One region of the Pseudomonas sp. LBUM1655 genome, then DNA from elsewhere that is predicted to be linked to it. Evidence: predicted binding sites of a transcription regulator. Region 1 holds the regulator's gene; the other holds the start of a gene.

Evidence for each region. Region 1 encodes sigma-54, which starts transcription at its own class of promoters, with help from an activator protein. Its sites were predicted from a motif close to ANTGGCATNNANNTTGCTNT; they were not measured.
Region 2: a site for sigma-54 is predicted at 949-968, ahead of glnK (P-II family nitrogen regulator). Genes of this name have one in related genera too.

What each region holds. Positions count from the first base shown of each region.
Region 1 covers NZ_CP166801.1:1,024,995-1,028,021, reverse strand. Annotated here, with positions in the region: gene lptB (LPS export ABC transporter ATP-binding protein) at 1-166, shown strand, start outside; gene ACA074_RS04425 (RNA polymerase factor sigma-54) at 354-1,847, shown strand; gene hpf (ribosome hibernation-promoting factor, HPF/YfiA family) at 1,921-2,229, shown strand; gene ptsN (PTS IIA-like nitrogen regulatory protein PtsN) at 2,241-2,705, shown strand; gene rapZ (RNase adapter RapZ) at 2,708-3,027, shown strand, end outside.
Region 2 covers NZ_CP166801.1:6,015,439-6,018,465, reverse strand. Annotated here, with positions in the region: gene ACA074_RS27170 (BRO-N domain-containing protein) at 1-131, opposite strand, end outside; gene ACA074_RS27165 (accessory factor UbiK family protein) at 496-756, opposite strand; gene glnK (P-II family nitrogen regulator) at 1,170-1,508, shown strand; gene ACA074_RS27155 (ammonium transporter) at 1,546-2,883, shown strand.

The DNA of each region.
Region 1 (3,027 bases):
CATCGGTGTTCTGATCACCGACCACAACGTCCGTGAGACGCTGGACATCTGCGAAACCGCCTATATCGTCAACGACGGTCAGTTGATTGCCGAAGGCGATGCAGAAACCATCCTGGCCAACGATCTGGTCAAGGAAGTGTATCTGGGCCATGAATTCCGCCTGTAAGCCTGTTAGTGCCGAGTGAGCCGCCCGGGCGCTGTATCGATTCAAGCAGAATTTAATACGCTTTAATTGTTACAGCGCTCTAGGCAAACACTTCAGTTTCAGGCATATAATTTGCTTAAGTTTGGCGCTCCGGCGCCCTGTAGTGGATGGCGCATAGCGCCGGCGAATAAGGTGTTAAGCCCCTGCCATGAAACCATCGCTAGTCTTGAGAATGGGCCAGCAGCTGACGATGACACCGCAGCTGCAACAGGCTATCCGCCTGCTCCAATTGTCGACCCTGGATCTGCAACAGGAAATCCAGGAGGCCCTGGAATCCAATCCGATGCTCGAACGCCAGGAAGAAGGCGACGACTTCGACAACTCCGATCCTCTGGCCGACAACGCTGAACAGAAGCCCAACACCGAGATCCAGGAACCCTCCTATCAGGAAACCGCCCCGACGGTGGATAACCTAGAGGAAGGCGACTGGAGCGAACGCATCCCCAACGAGCTTCCGGTCGATACGGCCTGGGAAGACGTCTACCAGACTAGCGCCAGCAGCCTGCCCAGCAGCGACGATGACGAGTGGGACTTCACCACCCGTACCTCCGCCGGCGAAAGCCTGCAAAGCCACCTTCTGTGGCAACTTAACCTCGCGCCGATGTCCGACACCGATCGACTGATCGCCGTCACCCTGATCGATTGCATCAACAATCAGGGCTATCTGGACGAAACCCTCGAAGAGATCCTCGAAGCGTTCGATCCGGAACTGGACATCGAGCTGGACGAAATCGAAGCCGTTCTGCACCGCATCCAGCAATTCGAGCCTGCCGGCATCGGCGCCCGCAATCTTGGCGAATGCCTGCTGCTGCAACTGCGCCAGTTGCCGGCCAAGACGCCTTGGCTGGCCGAAGCGAAACGTCTGGTCACCGATTATATCGACCTGCTGGGCAGCCGCGATTACAGCCAGTTGATGCGGCGCATGAAGCTCAAGGAAGACGAGTTGCGTCAGGTCATCGAGCTGGTGCAGAGCCTCAACCCGCGCCCGGGCTCGCAGATCGAATCGACTGAAGCCGAGTACGTCGTACCGGACGTCATCGTGCGCAAGGACAACGAGCGCTGGCTGGTCGAGCTGAATCAGGAGTCGGTGCCTCGCCTACGGGTCAACGCCCAGTACGCCGGCTTCGTGCGACGCGCCGATACCAGCGCCGACAACACCTTCATGCGCAATCAGTTGCAGGAAGCGCGCTGGTTCATCAAGAGCCTGCAAAGCCGCAACGAAACCCTGATGAAAGTTGCCACCCAGATCGTTGAGCATCAGCGCGGGTTTCTGGAATACGGCGATGAAGCCATGAAGCCGCTGGTCCTGCATGACATCGCTGAAGCGGTCGGCATGCACGAGTCGACGATTTCCCGGGTGACCACGCAAAAATTCATGCATACACCGCGCGGTATCTATGAATTGAAATACTTTTTTTCCAGCCACGTCAGCACCTCCGAAGGCGGTGAATGCTCGTCCACGGCGATCCGCGCGATCATCAAAAAACTGGTTGCCGCGGAAAATCAGAAAAAGCCGTTGAGTGACAGCAAGATCGCTGGTTTACTGGAGGCACAAGGCATTCAGGTGGCTCGCCGCACCGTCGCCAAGTACCGCGAGTCCCTAGGGATCGCGCCTTCGAGCGAACGCAAGCGGTTGATGTAAGCCACGTTACAGCGTTCCAGTGGCAGGCTTTTCGGCCTGCCGCTTTATGCACTGGCAACGAAGGAGAAGCTGTATGCAAGTCAACATCAGTGGACACCAACTGGAAGTGACCGAACCTCTGCGCACCTACATCAACGAGAAACTCGAACGATTGGAGCGCCATTTCGACAAGATTACCAACGTGCAAGTCACGATGTGTGTCGAAAAGCTGAAGCAGAAAATCGAAGCCACCTTGCATATTCCCGGCAGTGAAGTGGTCGCCAACGCGGAACATACCGATATGTACGCCGCGATCGACGCCCTGACCGACAAGCTGGATAAACAACTCAAAAAGCATAAGGAAAAGACCCAGAGCCTGCTCCAGGGCGCGACCGGTCGATAACCCCCCACTCCATGATCCGACTTGAAAGTATCCTGACCCCCGGCCGTTCCCTCGTGAACGTGCCGGGCGGCAGTAAAAAGAAAGCCCTCGAACAGATTGCCAATCTGATCGCCCGCGAAGTGCCGGCTCTGGAGATGCAAGATGTCTTCGAGGCCCTGATCGCTCGTGAGAAACTCGGCTCCACCGGTTTCGGCAACGGCATCGCCATTCCTCACTGCCGCCTCAAGGGTTGCCAATCGCCTATCAGCGCCTTGATGCACCTTGAAGCCCCAATCGATTTCGACGCCATCGACGGTGCTCCGGTTGACCTGCTGTTCGTATTGCTGGTGCCTGAAGCTGCGACCGATGCGCATCTGGAATTGCTGCGTCAGATCGCCAGCATGCTTGATCGCAAGGACGTTCGCGAAAAATTGCGTAGTGCTTCGAGCAACGAAGCCTTGTATCAGGTCGTCGTGGACGAACAAAGCGGGCACTAATCATGCGCTTGATCATCGTCAGTGGCCGTTCCGGCTCGGGCAAAAGTACGGCGTTGAATGTCCTTGAGGACAACGGCTACTACTGCATCGACAATTTGCCGGCGGGCCTGCTGCCGGAACTCGCAGAGCGCGCACTCATTCATACTGAACTGGCACAACCGCTGGTGGCAGTGTCGATCGATGCGCGTAATCTGCCGAGTCATCTGTCACGCTTCCCCGAGTTGCTGGAAGAAGTCCGCAGCCGCCACATCCAGTGCGATGTGTTGTATCTGGACGCTGACGAAGAAACTCTGCTCAAACGTTTCTCGGAAACCCGTCGTCG
Region 2 (3,027 bases), 1.3 Mb from region 1:
GCGTTTAGGTAGATGTGCAGCAGGCGGCTCAGGTCGCGGGCGGAGAACCAGGGTTGGTTCTGGATCAGGAGGGCGTGGAGGGGGAGTTTGTGGCGAGTGAAGATGTACGGCTTTAAATAGGTTTCTTCCATGGTGCAGTTCTCAGGGTTGAGTGAAGAAACTGCCTCTAATCGTCGCCAAACGAAAAGGGTGGCAGCTATGCGCAGGTTGGCGAACCGGGAACCCCGAAATCCGGCAGACCCGAAGGTCTCCCACGCAAAGCCGCCATAACTCGAGAGGGGAAAAGCGCCCTGTACGAATGTGGTCGTCTTGCGTCGAGGATTTCCAGGTCGCCAAACCCGGTGCTGAACATTCAGCATCGGGTGAGCTTAGAAACCGGGGCTTTTCGACGCAATCGGACGGCGGTCACTCAGGTTGTAGGACGTTGCCGAGATGATTGAAGGGCTGAAGATCAAAAGATCGCAGCCTTCGGCAGCTCCTACAGGGGGAGCAGGGTTACTCGGCTGGCGGAGTCAGCTTCGCTTCCATCTCGGCCACCTTCGCTTCGAGGCTTTCAAGGCGGGCGCGAGTGCGGGCCAGCACGACCATCTGACTATCAAACTCTTCCCGGCTCACCAGATCGAGTTTGCTGAACGCGCTTTGCAGCAGCATCTTGAACTGGCTTTCGATTTCGGCTTTCGGCAGCGGGGTGTCGCCGCTGAACAGACGGGAGGCGGTGCCGCTCAGGGCGTCGAGGAAGTCTTTGGGCGCGAGCATGGGGAATGTCCTGAAAACAATGGCGGGCAGTGTATCACGCAGTGTCTATAGTCAATCTCGCAGGCAGGGATGCACGCTTTTCGCGCAGGCGGACGGACGGCGACGCACCGTTGTTGTGCGTATCCGCGACGCCTTTTGCACGGGAGTGCCTGCGGCAGCGGCCAAGGGATTGAAATCAGTGAGTTTTGGCGAGATGGCAAGGTTTCTGCTTAGTCACCTGTGACCCATGCACTGATGCAGTCGCTGTGACGAATGCAGTGCGGCAGGCGGAACGGGGAGTTTCGTCTGATGCGGTTAGCTGGCGTCAGTCGGGCGGTCAAGGCCGACGATGCGTTACAAAGCCAGGCACTGCGCTTAGACTTGAGTCGGGTTTGTTTTCCTGGGGCAAGTCCACCAATTCGGGAGAGAGTTTCATGAAGCTAGTCACTGCCATCATCAAGCCGTTCAAGTTGGACGACGTGCGCGAGTCGCTGTCCGAAATCGGCGTGCAGGGCATTACCGTTACTGAAGTCAAAGGCTTCGGCCGGCAGAAGGGTCACACCGAGCTGTATCGCGGCGCGGAATATGTGGTCGATTTTCTGCCCAAGGTGAAAATCGACGTGGCCATCGACGACAAGGATCTGGATCGTGTTATCGAGGCGATAACCAAGGCTGCCAACACCGGCAAGATCGGTGACGGCAAGATCTTCGTGGTCAATCTGGAACAGGCGATTCGTATCCGTACCGGCGAAACCGATACCGACGCGATTTAAAAGCCGCCACAAACCCAACGCCCCAGGAGAAAACAATATGACTCTGCGTAAATTCGCAGGGCTAGGAGCCCTGTTGTCCATCGTAATGCCAAGCCTTGCAATGGCGGCAGACGAAGTGGCGGCCCCAGTCCTCAATTCCGGCGACACCGCCTGGATGCTCACCTCCACAGCCCTCGTGCTGTTCATGACCATCCCGGGCCTGGCGCTGTTCTACGGCGGCATGGTTCGTTCGAAAAACATTCTTTCCGTGATGATGCAGTGCTTCGCCATTACCGGTCTGATCAGCATCCTGTGGGTCATTTATGGCTACAGCATTGCGTTCGACACCACCGGCATGGAGCAAGGCGTCGTCAACTTCAACTCGTTCTTCGGCGGCATGGGCAAGGCGTTCCTCGCCGGTGTCACGCCTTCGAGCCTGACCGGCCCAGCGGCGCTGTTCCCTGAGGCGGTGTTCATCACCTTCCAGATGACCTTCGCGATCATCACCCCGGCGCTGATCGTCGGCGCGTTCGCCGAGCGGATGAAGTTCTCCGCGATGCTGATCTTCATGGGCATCTGGTTCACCCTGGTTTACGCACCGATCGCGCACATGGTCTGGTCCGGTAACGGCGGCCTGATGTGGGACTGGGGCGTGCTCGACTTCGCGGGCGGCACCGTGGTGCACATCAACGCGGGTGTGGCCGGTCTGATTGCCTGCCTGGTATTGGGCAAGCGCAAAGGCTTCCCGACCACCCCGATGGCACCGCACAACCTCGGTTACACCCTGATGGGTGCGGCGATGCTGTGGGTCGGCTGGTTCGGCTTCAACGCCGGTTCCGCTGCGGCGGCCAATGGCACCGCCGGCATGGCGATGCTGGTTACCCAGATCGCGACTGCTGCGGCTGCGCTGGGCTGGATGTTCGCTGAGTGGGTCACCCACGGCAAACCAAGTGCTCTGGGCATCGCCTCGGGTGTGGTTGCCGGTCTGGTGGCGATTACTCCGGCTGCCGGTACCGTGGGCCCGATGGGCGCACTGGTGATCGGTCTGTCGGCGGGCGTGGTGTGCTTCTTCTGCGCCACCACCCTGAAACGCAAACTCGGTTATGACGATTCCCTCGACGCATTCGGCGTACACGGCATCGGCGGTATCCTCGGCGCGATTCTGACCGGTGTGTTCGCGGCGCCGGCTCTGGGTGGCTTCGGCACCGTTACCGATATCGGCGCGCAGGTCTGGATTCAGGTCAAAGGCGTTGGCTTCACGGTGATCTACACCGCAATCGTCACCTTCATCATCCTCAAGGTTCTGGACGCCGTGATGGGTCTGCGTGTAACCGAGGAAGAAGAGTCGGTTGGCCTCGATCTGGCACAACACAACGAACGTGGCTACAACCTGTAATTACGCGCACTAAAAAACTTGCCCGGTTCGCCGGGCATTTTTTTGTCTGGAATTTGTCATTGAAGGACAAGCTGAAAGGATTTTTCGTACGGCTTTGGTCGAGTTTACGAAGGGTGTTTTTCTGCGGGCAATGGCTTACACCGT